3 regions of the Simiduia curdlanivorans genome follow, and region 1 is predicted to be linked to each of the others. Evidence: riboswitches for the same ligand, from Rfam matches in the RefSeq annotation. Region 1 holds a riboswitch; each other region holds the start of a gene.
What was found. Region 1 has a riboswitch for thiamine pyrophosphate ahead of QWY82_RS07595 (TonB-dependent receptor). Riboswitches for the same ligand answer to the same signal wherever they lie in the genome.
Positions count from the first base shown of each region.

Region 1 (4,967 bases):
CATCTTGGAATTGGCACAGGAAATTTCGGCACTCACCGACAGCGCCCGCTCAGGCCGCGTTAGCCCAGAGACATTGAAAGGCGGCAGCATCACCATTTCAAACGTCGGCGCCATTGGCGGTACCGCAGCTACACCGATTATTAACAAACCGGAAGTGGCGATTGTGGCGCTCGGCAAAATGCAAGAGCTGCCGCGCTTTAATGCCAAAGGCGAGGTGGAAGCCCGCAAGATTATGACCGTCAGCTGGTCTGGCGATCACCGCGTCATCGACGGCGGCACCATCGCGCGCTTCTGTAATCGCTGGAAGGAGTTTTTGGAAGACCCGGCGAGTATGTTGATGGCGATGCGGTAAGAGCTGCAAGGCGGGGGGCGCTACAAGCCGCAAGCTGCAAGCTGCAAGCTGCAAGCAGGATGGCCTGCCCCTACAAGCTGCAAGCAATTATGATTGCGTGAGATTTTATACGCGCAAGAACCGTTTTTGCTTGAGGCTTGAGGCTTGCGGCTTGCAGCTTGCGGCTCCTAGCCATTTTAGTTTCTGCTAAAACCGTCGTACTAAACAAATAGCTCATGTTACACTGGCCGCCGCCAAGGGGTGTTCGGGTTAACCGAACTGAGATGTCGTCGACAAACCCTGGAACCTGATCCGGCTAGTACCGGCGTAGGAATGGGCAAAACGGTAACCGCCAGGCTGGCGCCTCTTCAGGCAATGAATGCCGAATCACCGCAGTAATCACCCGTACATCACGTCTTGTTGCCGGATCTCAATTTTAAGTTGGTAAATTGGGGTCCTATGAAAAACTATTCGATTAACACCCGCGCATTGTTTGCGACATCCTGCCTGGCAGCCAGCGTAGCGCTATTGGTACAGCCATCTCACGCCGCCGCACAAGCACCGGCACTTGAAGAAATTTTAGTTAGCGCGGACTTTCGCGCGATCGCCGTCACCGATATTCCAGCCAGCATTACGGTGATCGACCAACAAACCCTGCAAGATGAAAGCGCGCGCCACTTCGAAGACATTCTCAATAGCATTGCCAACCTAAACTGGTCTGGTGCCACCAGCAGACCACGTTACTTTCAAATACGCGGCGTGGGCGAGCAGGAAGACTACCAAGGCGCACCTAACAGCTCCGTGGGCTTTATTGTCGACGACATCGATATGTCTGGCCTCGGCATGGCCGCCAGCACCTTCGACCTGCAGCAGGTAGAAGTGTTGCGCGGGCCGCAAGGCACGCGCTTTGGCGCCAATGCGCTGGCCGGCTTAATCCATCTTAAAAGCAACGACCCAAGCGACACCTTCGAATTTGGCGGCCAAGCGACAGTGGGCGATGACAACCAGCGAGGCTTAGGCATTGTTGTATCTGGCCCCCTGTCTGAAACCTTTGGCTACCGCGTGGCACTGGAAAGCCAACAGCAAGATGGCTTTCGCCAAAACGATTTTCTAAACCAAAACGACAGCAACCAGCGCGATGAACGCACCGGCCGGGTGAAACTGCGCTGGCAGCCGAACCAACAATGGCAGATTGATGCAAACCTACTCTATGCCGACAACGATAACGGCTACGACGCCTGGACCTTAGACAACAACGGCTTCAATACCCTGACGGACAAACCCGGTGTCGACAATCAAAAAACCCAAGCCGGCAGCCTGAAGGTTAAATGGTTGGGCGACACTGTTGAGTTAACATCTTTAACCTCCGCCACCAATACCGATCACAACCACGCTTACGACGGCGACTGGGCTAACCCCGGTTACTGGGCGGCAAAATCCTGCACCGATTACTACGATGAAAATAACAACGGCGACGATACCGATTCGATTGCCTGCGTTTACGATTACCTGTGGGATAAAAGCGCCGAGCGCAAAACGGTGTCACAAGAATTCAGGGTGGTCTCCACCGACAACAGTCGTTTATTTAACGACTCCACCGCTTGGCTTGCGGGCATCTACCTGCACAAGTTGGATGAGGATAACGACCTCTACTCTGAATACAACACCTACCCCGATGAAGTGTTAACCTCCGACTACGCCGCCACTAACACGGCTATCTTCGGCCAAACTGATTCAGACTTAGGCAATGAATACGCGCTGTCCATCGGCCTGCGCACGGAAACCAGAAGCAGCGATTATACCGATTCCAATGGCGATGCGTTTGCCCCAGACGAATCTATGTGGGGCGGCCACTTAGCCCTAACCAAATCCCTCTCGGATACGCAAAATATTTACGCGCGAATTGCGCGCGGTTATAAAGCCGGCGGTTTTAACATGACACTACCGAGCGAATTGGCTGACAAAAAGGAATTTGAGTCCGAAACCCTGCTCAACTACGAACTCGGCTTGAAGTCCTTTTGGCTCGAAGGTAGCGCCAGCACCAATATAACGCTGTTCTACATGGAGCGGCTGAATCAACAGGTTGACGCCTCGCTACAAGATCCCGCCAACCCGCAACGGTTTATTTTATTTACCGAGAATGCCGGCAGCTCGAATAATTACGGCGCAGAATTTGAAGGCCAATGGTCGATCAATGAAATGCTGGAAGTTTACGGCAGCCTCGGTTATCTGCAGGCGCAGTATGGCGACTACCAATACCAAGACAAATACGGCAGCACAGTGGATTTATCCGGCCGCGACCTCGCTCACGCACCACGCCTTACCTACAGTGCGGGCCTAACACTGCGCCCCGGCAATGGCTTCTTCGTCAATATAAATACCAATGGCAAGAGCGAGTTTTACTACTCAGATAGCAACGATTCCAAATCCAACCCTTTCACCTTACTCAACGCGAAGTTCGGTTACGAAGCACAGGATTGGTCTGCGTATTTATGGGGGCGCAACTTAACCGACAAACAATACGGCGTGCGCGGCTTTTACTTCGGTAACGAGCCAGATATCGATTGGGCTGACAAGCAGTACATCCGCTTTGGTGATCCGCGCCAAATTGGCGTAACCTTTAACCTGAGCTTTAACTAGCGCAACCTAACAATGATGCGTGTCGCTCACCTGAGCGGCACTCAAACCTGGAGCTAAGTATGAAACTCACCGTCGAAATTTCCATGTACCCGTTTCGGGATGGCTACCTAGACCCCATCCAATGGTTTATCGAGCGACTCGATCAGTACCCAAATATCGAGCGGGTAACCAACGCCATGGCCACACAGATTAGCGGCGACTATAACGAAGTTATGGCACTGCTGGCGCGCGAAATGAAAGCTGCCTATGAAAAATGGGGTAAAGCGGTTTTCGTGTGCAAATTTATTGGCGGCGCCCTCGATTTATCGCACAAACAATAACGCCTATTTATGCTGTCAGAACTCAGTATTGTTATTCAGTCGGCCATCGCCGAAGCCCATGCGCTCAGCGCGTTCGAGCTGGTCGCGGTACTACTCGCCTTAGCCTATATTTTCTTGGTTCTACGCGAGAGCCTATGGTGCTGGCCGGCGGCCTTTCTGAGCACCGCTATCTATACTTGGCTCTTTTGGGAAGTGGCACTGTTAATGGAATCAGTGCTCAACGTTTATTATATGTTTATGGCCGGTTACGGCTATTGGGCCTGGCGTAATGCAAGCGCAAGCTCAGAAAAGTCAATTGAAAGCTGGCCGATAAAAAGACATATTTTTTTAATTACTGCGACCACCGGATTATCTTTACTGGCGGGCTACTGCATGGCTAACTTTACCCAAGCGGACTTCCCCTGGTTAGACGCGGCCACAACCTGTTTCGCTATTGTTACGACCTGGCTCGTTGCGCAAAAGATATTGGAAAATTGGCTTTACTGGATAGTCATAGATGCGGCATCAATCTATCTCTATTTAAACAAGGGCTTTATGCTGACCTCAGTACTCTTTATGGTATACATCGGCATTGCCGTTGCCGGCTATTTTAGCTGGACGCGAACTTACCAACACGACCTGCGTGCCCGCTAAATGAGTTTGCCCAACTTTAAAGATTCGCAACTCGCCCAACAGCTGGAAGCGGCCGGCATCGCCCCGCTAAAGTTGGTTGCGCCATTATGTATGGGCACAAGTAACCAGAATTTTCTCGCCACCAGTAACGGCGAGTCTTGGGTATTGAGAGTTAACAATCCATTAACGCACAAACTCTGCCCCCGCGATAACGAAGTCGCCTGCTGGCGCATCGCCGAAGCAGCCGGGCTGGCACCTGAATTGAAATTTGTATCGCCGGATTATCGTTACTATTTAAGCCGTTACATCAACACTGATGGCGCATGGCAAAAGCAGCACCAAAAACATCCACGAGCAACGCACCTCTTAGGCCAGTTACTGGATAAAATATCTAAGCTTACATTGCCAAAACATCGGGTTACGCCACGCAATCAATGGTACTTTTACCAACAGGAAATTGTTAACCGCCAGAAAAAATTAGGGCCACTGTTACAAGCAGTCGCAAGCGAAATACTCGCGCTTAACAGTTGTGTGGAACCTATTATTGACAGGCTCGAACGAACACAACAGCTTCGCTTTTGCCATCGAGATTTAAACCCGCACAATCTACTACTCGATAAAAATCGATTACTGTGTATCGACTTTGAATACGCCTGCACCAGTGACCCGCGACTAGAATTAGCCGCCATGCTCGCACACCACGACCTGACCGAAAGCCAAAAAGACGGATTAATACAAAATCAACTGCCGGGTTCAGCTCAGGAAAAAGATCGAGCACTGAAAGATGCGAACTTTTTGTACTGGCTATTTACCGCTTGCTGGGCATTAATAATGTGCGACGACGGAAAAGGCGCCAAGTCTTGGTACGAAAACGCCATGACCAAAATACGGCGCCATGATTCATCAATGCAGCGCTAAGTTAGCACAATTTCCTACTCTATCAGGTCTAAACGTTGATTATTCGGCGGAGGATTTTAACGCATCCCTTTCGCGCTTATAGTCTTCGTAGCTCTGACTATTGTCCTTCAAACATTGCTCCCATTGAGAGTCGGGCAATTTATTAC
Region 1 is NZ_JAUFQG010000004.1:1,687,479-1,692,445, reverse strand. Features, by position in the region: gene QWY82_RS07600 (2-oxo acid dehydrogenase subunit E2) at 1-352, shown strand, start outside; TPP riboswitch at 579-682, shown strand; gene QWY82_RS07595 (TonB-dependent receptor) at 791-2,971, shown strand; gene QWY82_RS07590 (YkoF family thiamine/hydroxymethylpyrimidine-binding protein) at 3,031-3,291, shown strand; gene pnuC (nicotinamide riboside transporter PnuC) at 3,301-3,924, shown strand; gene QWY82_RS07580 (phosphotransferase) at 3,925-4,821, shown strand; gene QWY82_RS07575 (hypothetical protein) at 4,861-4,967, opposite strand, start outside.

Region 2 (4,967 bases), 630 kb from region 1:
TGATTACATCATTGTGGGTGCAGGTTCCGCCGGATGCGTGCTGGCTAACCGCTTGTCTGCCGATGAAAACGTTCAAGTTTGTTTGATTGAAGCCGGCGGCGACGATCGGAACCCTATTATTTATACGCCCATGGGCGTCATAGCAGCACTTGCGGGTGGGCTGTTTAACTGGCTGTTTCACACCAAAGCTCAGCCTACTATGGGCAACCGAAAGATCTATTGCCCGCGCGGCAAAGTACTGGGCGGCAGTAGCTCCATTAATGCCATGCTCTATGTGCGCGGTCAGCCCGAGGACTACGATGCCTGGGCCGAGGCAGGCAACGAAGGTTGGAGTTTTAAGGCGCTATTACCCTATTTTAAAAAGGCACAGCATCAAGAGCGTGGCGCAAGTGAGTTTCATGGCGTAGGTGGCCCGCTTAACGTTGCCGAAATAAGAAATCATCACAAGCTATGTGAAGCGTTCATTGCGGCGGGGGTGGAGCTTGGCGAAAAATACAACGACGATTTTAATGGCGCCGATCAAGAGGGCCTAGGTTGGTACCAAACCACGCAAAAAAATGGCCAGCGCCACAGCGCAGCAGCAGCCTATCTTCATCCCGTGTTAGCGCAACGCCGCAATCTAACCGTAATCACGAAAGCCTTAACCCGACGCGTGCTATTTGAGGGCAAGCGTGCCACCGGTGTAGAGGTGGAGGTTAAAGGCGAGCAATATATGCTGTCTGCGGCAAGGGAAGTGATAGTGTCTTGCGGCAGCTTTGGCTCCCCGCAACTGTTGTTACTGTCTGGCGTGGGCGCTAAGGCCAAGCTGGATAGCCAGGGTATAACGCAAGTGCATGAGCTAGCTGGCGTCGGTGAAAATCTGCAGGAGCATGTGGACGTTCTGGTGGTGGCGAAGGATAAAACGTCAACTTCGTGGGGCGTTTTACGGCCGCGTCAAATTGTGCGAAGTATTGGCGCTTTGGTTCAATACCTCACCAAGCGCAGTGGTATGTTGAGCTCCACCATTGCCGAGGCGGGCGGCTTTATCAAGTCTGATCCGAGTCTTACAACGCCGGATTTGCAATTGCACATAACCCCTATCGCCATGGATGATCACGGTCGGTCATTGAAGTATTACTTCCACTACGGCATGAGCGTGCACGTCTGCTATTTAAGGCCGCACAGTCGCGGCTCGGTGTCGCTGGCCAGTGCTGACCCCAGCGTCGATCCAGTTATCGACTTAAATATGTTAAGCGATGCCAGAGATGTAAAGGCATTGGTGGCGGGGGTAAAAAAGGTGCGCGCTATGTTCCGCGCCCAAGCCTTGCAGCATAGCTATGCTGGCGAGTTCTCACCGGGCGAGGAGCTGAGCAGCGATGCGGAGCTAGAAACCTTTTTACGTATGAAAGCTAACCATGTCTATCATCCGGTTGGCAGCTGTAAAATGGGCAGCGATCCTATGGCCGTTGTGGATGATCAATTGAGAGTGCATGGGTTGGAGGCTTTGCGGGTGGTGGATGCGTCAATTATGCCCAACATTATTTCTGGTAACACCAACGCCCCCACCATCATGATTGCAGAGAAGGCGGCAGACCTGATTTTAGGCAATCGATACAATTAACTGACTGATGGAACCAACGGCATAAGTTGGCGTCCAACAGCTAGATTTTGCTCACCTATGGAGAAAGCAACATGATGAACCTAGTGCGGTTAAGTACAGTTTGTATTGCATTAATGGCAGCGCCCTTGGTTACGGCTGCGGGCGTCGAAGCCAGCGCCAATGCGGGTATGGAAAAAGTCGAGGTCAAACGCTTAGACGAGGTGCTGGCAAAGCCAAATATCGATTGGGCCAAATACACCAGTGTCAGTATTACACCACTGGATATGTCGACCACGACAATCAAGGCGCCTAGTGGTACCCACAAACGAGATATTCCCGAGCTGACAGAGAAAATTCAGGCGCCGTTTAAAGATCTATACCTAAAAGCTTTCACACGCGAGTTTTCGGAAGACGGCTTGTTGGCAGAAGCGGGTTCCAAGAAATCCGGCACACTGAGAATTGACAGTAAAATTCTCGAGCTGGCGCCCACCTATATTCCAGACAGCACAATGAACGCCAGTGGCCGCAACCGCGCTTACACACAAACCGCTGGTAAAATTCAAATGCAGTTTGATATATACGATGCTGCCACGGGTGAACACCTAGCCACGGTCACAGATAAGCGCGAGGCCACCAAAATGTGGCGCGAAAATAACTCGGTGCAAAATCGCTCGCAAATAAACCAAATCATGGGTACTTGGGCACGTATTTTTCGTACACACCTAGATGATTTAGGCGAAAAGTAAAACGCTTCACCTGCCTTATTGCTAGCAGCGTCGGCGAATAACGCGGCGCTGTTGTAATTTACCCGCCGCACGTCCTGCTATACACTTCCTGCATCATTGAGCTAGAAGGACTGACCCATGACACGTTTTATTGCTTTAATTGCAATGTTGTTGCTCGCCGCCTGCGCGAGTGAGCCCGAGAAAGACCAAACTGCGTCGAAGGAGAAAGTTGATTTGGCTGCTTTCTCAGTCGTGGCAGTGACAGATCCGATGTTCAAGCCAGCGCGTGGCGATACGGTAAGCTGGGTTTCCGATGTTATTTTTGCGGGCAGCAAGGAAGAAACACCGCAGGATGAAGCCACTGTTGCGTTGATTCAAGCAGATATTGAACAGAGTTTAACTGGAAAAGGCTACACGCTGGGCCATGGTGTTGGCGTCGACTATCGCGTATTGGCATTGGTTCAAGTAGGTACCGAAGAGTTAGCCAAGGACATGCGCGAACTGTTCAGGCTCTATCCGAGCCTAGGCCATGATAGCCAGTTAAATAAAGGTATGTTAATTGTTGCTGTGGCGCGACCAGGCAGCGTGCAGGCGCTTTGGCGTGGTGCAATTCGGGTGTTTGTCGACGAAGATCAAGTGCTCACACAGGAACAGCAAAAGGAGCGACTAGCGCTTGCGGTGAAAAAAGTAATGGCTTCCATGCCAAAGGCACTCTGACCACACTGCTAACATTAAGCTCTAAAACGCCCGCTAACCGCGGGCTTTTTTTTTGGAAAAAATAGTAAAACGCGATGCCCCCTGTTAGACTTCGCGCATCTTGCGGGGTGCTCATATTTATATGTGGCTGAGAAATACCCGTTGACCTGATCCGGTTAGTACCGGCGTAGGGAACGAGATTTCAGTCAATAACACTATTGATTGTCTCTTTCTTGAAGCCGCTGCTTATTATTGAGATGCGCTTCATGGACTCCCTCAAAAATTTGCAGCCTGTCGTCATGACAATCGCGGGAAGCGATAGTGGCGCGGGCGCAGGTATCCAAGCTGACATTAAAACCTGCGCGGCGTTAGGCGTATATTGCACCTCCGTACTTACGGCCATCACGGCACAAAACACCCGGCGCATTACGGCGCTCGAATCACTGCCGACTAAAATTGTCGCGCAGCAATTTGAGGCGGTTATCGAAGACTTTAATGTCGCTGCAATAAAAGTCGGCATGATTGGCAGTGCAGAAAATTTGCACTATCTCGCCGCTCGACTATTGGACTACAAGCGTACAAACCCCCGCGTCTACATTGTGCTGGATACACCACTGCGCGCCAGCGTGGGCTTTAGCTTATTCGATGACGAAAATTTAGCGCCGCTGTGGAAAATGATTGGCGTCGCGGATTTGATCACACCGAACCTGTCCGAGGCCGGCCGTTTGCTTGGCTGTCAAGACGCTAGATCAAATGCCAATATGGAATTGCAGGCGCTGGAATTGATCAAGCGCGGCGCGCGCGCGGTGCTTATAAAAGGCGGGCATTTAATCGGAGCTGAGGCGTCGGACTATTATCTGAGTGTGGATGCGGCGATAAAGCCGATGTGGTTTTCGAGCGGCAAGCTTGCTGCCAAAAATAACCATGGCACCGGCTGCACACTAGCCAGCGCCATTGCGGCCCACATTGTATTGGGTTATTCCGCGCCTGAGGCCATCGCCTCGTCTAAGCGTTACCTTTATCTCCTGCTACAACAATCTCAGCACAGACAATATGGCCTGGGCGCAGGCCCGCTCGAGTGCCTGAATCAATCGCGTTTCACTGACTAAAAGGAATTCCTCATGACAGAAGTAGTAACCGAAAAAAAATTAAGTGACAGTGCCACGGTGGATGCAGCGTCGATTAAACCTTTTCCTGGCTCAAAGAAGATTTTTGTCCAAGGTTCGCAAGCCGATATCCTGGTGCCTATGCGGGAAATATCTTTAGCCGATACGGCAATGGAATTAGGCGCGGAAAAAAATCCACCGGTGCGCGTCTATGATACCTCTGGGCCCTACACAGATGAAAATATTGTTATCGACTTGCGCAAGGGGCTGGCTGAGATGCGGCGCAACTGGATTGATGCGCGGCTAGACACAGAGTATCTAAATGAAAAGTCTTCACTGTTTGCCAATCAACGGGCTCGAGATGAAGCCTTAGATAGATTGCGTTTTAATCATAAGCGCAAGATTCGGCGCGCGCTGGCAGGAAAAAACGTCACCCAAATGCATTACGCAAAACAGGGAATAATCACGCCTGAAATGGAATACATTGCTATTCGCGAGAACATGAGTTTACAGCAGGCTCGTGCTCAGGGTGTGCTAGAGCAGCAGCATCAAGGTATGGATTTTGGTGCCAATATTCCCGATGAAATAACACCGGAATTTGTCCGTAGTGAAGTGGCCAGGGGGCGTGCGATCATTCCCGCCAATATCAATCATCCTGAATTAGAGCCGATGATTATCGGTCGAAATTTTTTGGTCAAAGTAAATGGCAATATTGGCAATTCAGCGCTTGGCTCATCTATTGAAGAAGAGGTTGAGAAGTTAACCTGGGGCACCCGTTGGGGCGCCGACACCATTATGGATCTTTCAACCGGGAAAAATATCCACGAGACCAGAGAGTGGATTATTCGCAATTCCCATGTG
Region 2 is NZ_JAUFQG010000004.1:1,053,322-1,058,288, forward strand. Features, by position in the region: gene QWY82_RS04935 (GMC family oxidoreductase) at 1-1,600, shown strand, start outside; gene QWY82_RS04940 (DUF3313 family protein) at 1,672-2,325, shown strand; gene QWY82_RS04945 (hypothetical protein) at 2,443-3,021, shown strand; TPP riboswitch at 3,115-3,212, shown strand; gene thiD (bifunctional hydroxymethylpyrimidine kinase/phosphomethylpyrimidine kinase) at 3,300-4,109, shown strand; gene thiC (phosphomethylpyrimidine synthase ThiC) at 4,122-4,967, shown strand, end outside.
Region 2: it holds a riboswitch for thiamine pyrophosphate, as region 1 does, so the genes downstream of both, thiD (bifunctional hydroxymethylpyrimidine kinase/phosphomethylpyrimidine kinase) here and QWY82_RS07595 (TonB-dependent receptor) in region 1, are expected to answer to the same signal.

Region 3 (4,967 bases), 720 kb from region 1:
GACGGCGCACCTAGGCCTGCGTCAATGATTAGTGGTGTATCGGGTAGCCGCTCGCGCAAGGTTCGCAATGCATAGTCGTTCATCAAGCCTAGCCCAGTACCGATGGGTGAACCCCAGGGCATAATCGCCTCGCAGCCGGCATCTCTTAACCTCAAGCACAGAATGAGATCGTCCGTGCTGTAGGGCAAAACCTTGAAGCCGCGTTTAATCAGCTCGCTCGCCGCTTTTAGCAGCTCGAAGGGGTCTGGCTGTAAGTTGTAGTCGTCGCCAATAACTTCGAGTTTTATCCAGGCCGTGTTAAAAATTTCCCGAGACATTTCCGCTAGGTTAATGGCTTCTTCTGCGCTCTTGCAGCCCGCGGTGTTGGGAAGTAGCTGGCAGCCTAAAGATTGAATTTCTTGCCAGAAATTTTGCCCCAAGCGATTGGCCGGATCTTGCCTGCGTAAGCTCAGCGTGACTAAGCTTGCAGCGCTGGCTTTCACGGCATCCCTCATGATAGCGGGCGATGGATAAAGTGCTGAGCCTATTAGAAACCGGCTCGCAAAGGATTCGCCATAGAGTTGTAATTGGGCGGCGTTTTTTAGCTGGCTTGCACCTTGAGAAACCTCCATTTTAGCCTCCTGCTACGGGTGTGAGTAAGTCGATACAATCGTTTGGTTTGAGTTGATAGCTTGTGTATTGCGAGCGCGGTAAAAACTGATTGTTAATCGCTAGTGCAAACTTGCCTTGGTTGAGTTCCCACTTTGTTAACGCCGTACTGACAGGGGTATTGGATTCAATTACCTTTTTATCGCCGTTGAGATGCACAATGATTAACTCTTGCATAAGGCATTTTTATCCTTGTGGTGGTAGGGCTTTGATGGCGGTGTAAATCGCGCCTTGAGTTGCTGTATCGCTTCGGCGACTAAGGCCGGCGCAAGTAGAAAGCCGTGTCGGTATAGGCCGTTGATACTCATCACTTGATTGGTTTGAGTTATTTGTGGCTGGTTGTTTGGGTAGGCGGGGCGGAGATTGGTGTCGGTTTCAATCACTCGAGCCTCAGCAAAAGCTGGGTGCAGCGTGTAAAGCGCGCTCGATAGTTCCAGCGTTGATTGCAGGCTAATGGGGCTCGTATCTTCACTTTCGATTTCCGTGGCGCCAATAATGAATTGGTGCTTAGGTTTAGGTACGGCATAGAGTTTGTAGCGCGGGTGCATTAGCCGAATTGGGCGCTGAAAGGACACTTCTTTGGTTTCCACCCAAAGCACTTCGCCACGTACGCCACGCAGCGGGCCGGTGGCCAATTTAGCGCCCATGCCGCGACAGTCAATCCAATAATCAACGTTGTCGGCAATATTAAGTTGCTTGAGATTTAAGGTCGATGCCTCGCAAATGGCGCCATCGGTAAAACTGATCGGGCAGTTTTCAGCGCACATACCGCCGAGCTTTTTAATGGAGGTTAATAGCAGCGGCAACAATTGCCTGTTATCAACATGAGCTTCGCTCGGAAGGTAAATGGCTTGGTTGAACTGGTTTAGCTGCGGCTCAAGGGCACGCAACTGCGTGGCGTCTAGCCATTGCGCTGTTACGGTTTCACCTTGGAGTTTATGGCTTATGTCTCGATAAAATTGTGTCAGCTCTAGGTGGTCTTGCGGGTGGGCTAGAGCGACGCTGCCATTACAGGACAAGAGAGATTGCTTTGTATTGAGTGCTGGTAACCAACTCTGCCATAACGCTAACGATGTTAGTCCCAGGTCGTAGATGCATTTTTCGCTAACGGCGAGTTCACTCAGCGGCGATATCATGCCGGCAGCGGTAAAGGCAGCGGCGCGTGAGGCGGTGAAGCTTGAGGCTTCAAATAGATAAACCTTGTAGCCCTCGAGGAGCAGGCGCCAGGCGAGCAGTCTGCCTAGTAGGCCAGCGCCGCAAATAGCAATGTGGGGTTGAGCGTTTTGAAAGTGTGTCAAGTGCGCTGCCTGCTAACTAAACATGGGCGCAGAAATACAAAGATGTCGAGTGGCGGGCATCTCTTGTTTCCTACGCAGGTGTTAACCTGATCAGGTTCTACGGGTTCAGCGAACTGATCTCAGCCCTGCACAAGCCTATTTAAAACCACATTTAAACCAAGGTTTTAAAAGAGGGTGCGTAGCAGGGCGCCCCGACAAGAGCGAGCAGTTTAAAGAGCGCAGAATGTGGCTGCAAGGTCTATTCGTATTTAGGGCAGTATTTTAGGTTTTTGCCGACTCGACAATGGCGCTAAACTCACCCTCGTGTAAACGCGCGCGCACTCTTTCGCCAGTTTTCAGTTGCGAGGCTTTGGTAATAACCTCGGCCTTGTCGTTGGTGATTAAAGCGTAGCCACGTTCCAGCGTTTGCAGCGGGCTAAGGTTGTGCAAGCTCTGCATGTGTAAATGCAAGCTGTGTTGTTGCCCGTTGAGGTGGTGTTGCAATCTGTCGCTTAATTGTTGCAGCGCTAAGCTAACGCTGTCTCGTGCTAGATGAATTTGCCGTGTGGGGTTTTTGTTGTGCAGGCGCTTTTCAAGTTGTTGGAAATGCACTTTTTTACTCTGTAGTTGACGCGCCGGGTGCAGTTGCTGAAGCTGGCTGGTGAGATGTTCGGCTTTTACTTGGGCTCGACTTATGGCGTTGTTTAAAGCCAAGTGCAGCTGACGTTGGGCACGATTTACCTGCTGCACAGCCGGTAACAGCTTGGGTTCGCAGCGGTTAAGCCTGTGTGCATAGAAATCTGTTCTTTGGGCCAGTTGTTTGAGTTTTCGCTCCATGGCTTCTTCCAGCAGATAACCAAAACCGGTAAAACTCTCGAGCCAATCACTGGCGTCGGGCGATAGGAGTTCGGCCGCGGCGGAGGGGGTGGGTGCCCTTAAATCGGCGCAGTAATCGGCAATGGTGGTGTCGGTTTCATGGCCGACGCCGCACACCACGGGTAGTCGGCTCTGCGCAATTGCGCGCGCGACACTTTCTTCATTGAAACTCCACAAATCTTCCAGCGAGCCGCCGCCGCGGGCGAGCAAAATTACATCGAACTGCGCCTGTTGATTGGCAATCTCAATAGCTTTGACGATAGCCGGTGCCGCGTCGGTACCTTGCACCGGCACGGGTATCAGGGTTAACGGCTGGCCGGCCCAGCGGCGTTTGAATACCGCGAGAATATCTCTCAGTGCGGCACCGGTACCCGAGGTAATAATGGCGATGTGCTTGGCCGGTAGCGGTATTTTCTTTTTTCTACGCGGGTCAAATAAGCCCTCGAGTGCGAGGCGCTCTTTAAGTTCTTCGAAGGCCCGTTGTAAGGCGCCTAGGCCGGCGTCCTCCATGTGTTCGGCAATCAGTTGATAGTCGCCGCGCCCTTCGTACAGGCTGACGCGCCCGCGAATCAGTACTTTGGCACCGTTTTTAGGTTGAATGCGTAAGTGCAGGCTGCGATTTTTAAACATGGCACAGCGAATTTGTGCGCCACTGTCCTTTAGAGTGAAGTAGCTGTGCCCCGATGCAGGCCGCGTGTAATTGCTAATTTCTCCCTCGACCCAAAGGAGTGAAAGATGGGTTTCGAGTAGCTGCCTTGCCTGCCGGTTCAGCTGGCTGACGGTGTAGAGTTTTTTATCGGCAGTGATGGAGTTCATGGCACTCAAATGGCGGCAAAAGACGGACTATACCCAAGCACCCGTGCCGGTGCGAGCTGTAATCTGCACCACTAGCCATTGTAATAAGGCTGTTATATGCAAGCGATAGCCTCCTAATAGCTGAAAAAGCGTGACGTCCAGTTTACCCAATAGGTTCAAATCGTTATAATCGACCGTTTACCTTCTAAACCTTCTATTTACTAGGTTGATTGCAAACTATGTTGCGAATTGCACAAGAAGCACTGACATTCGACGATGTTTTATTGGTACCCGGCTATTCGGATATTACCGCCAAAGACGTGTCGCTCAAGACCCAATTAACCCGTGGTATTCAGCTCAATATCCCGCTGGTATCGGCGGCCATGGATACCGTCACGGAGTCTCGCCTAGCGATCGCCATGGCGCAAGAGGGTGGTATTGGCATTATTCACAAGAGTATGTCCATCGAGCAGCAGGCACTCGAAGTGCGCAAAGTTAAGAAGTTCGAGGCCGGTGTTGTTCAAGACCCGATTACCATCGATAGCAATGCCACTATTGCCGAGCTGGTGGCGTTAACCCGCGCCAATAACATCTCGGGCGTGCCCGTGCTCGATAACGGTGATCTGGTCGGAATCGTGACCGGCCGCGATGTGCGCTTCGAAACCAACATGGCGGCTAAGGTCGCATCTATCATGACGCCGAAAGACCAATTGGTGACGGTGAAAGAGGGCGAGGCGCCTGAAATCGTGCGCGGACTCTTGCATAAGCACCGCATCGAAAAAGTGCTGGTGGTGAACGATAAGTTCGAATTGCGCGGTTTGATCACGGTGAAAGATATTAGCAAAGCCGAGAACTTCCCCAGCGCCTGTAAAGACCCAGCCGGCCGCCTGCGCGTAGGTGCATCGGTAGGCACTAGCCCAGACACCGACGACCGGGTTAAAGCGCTAATTGAAGCGGGTGTGGATGTGCTGGTGGTCGATACCGCACACGGCCACTCAAAGAATGTGCTGGATAGAGTCAAGCGCATCAAAACCCTATACCCAGATATCCAAGTTATTGGCGGTAATATCGCCACCGGCGCCGCGGCTTTGGCCTTGGTTGAAGCTGGTGCAGACGGCGTTAAAGTGGGTATTGGCCCCGGTTCTATTTGTACTACCCGCATCGTGACAGGTGTTGGTGTGCCGCAGATTTCTGCTATTGCCGGTGTAGTTGAAGCCTTGAAAGACACGGACATTCCCGTTATTGCCGATGGCGGTATTCGCTACTCTGGCGATATCTCCAAAGCCGTTGTTGCCGGCGCGCACTGTTTAATGATGGGCTCGATGTTCGCCGGTACTGAAGAGGCGCCAGGCGAGGTTGAGTTGTATCAGG
Region 3 is NZ_JAUFQG010000004.1:2,412,189-2,417,155, forward strand. Features, by position in the region: gene QWY82_RS10675 (thiazole synthase) at 1-611, opposite strand, end outside; gene thiS (sulfur carrier protein ThiS) at 613-825, opposite strand; gene thiO (glycine oxidase ThiO) at 813-1,946, opposite strand; TPP riboswitch at 1,997-2,150, opposite strand; gene xseA (exodeoxyribonuclease VII large subunit) at 2,208-3,617, opposite strand; gene guaB (IMP dehydrogenase) at 3,836-4,967, shown strand, end outside.
Region 3: it holds a riboswitch for thiamine pyrophosphate, as region 1 does, so the genes downstream of both, thiO (glycine oxidase ThiO) here and QWY82_RS07595 (TonB-dependent receptor) in region 1, are expected to answer to the same signal.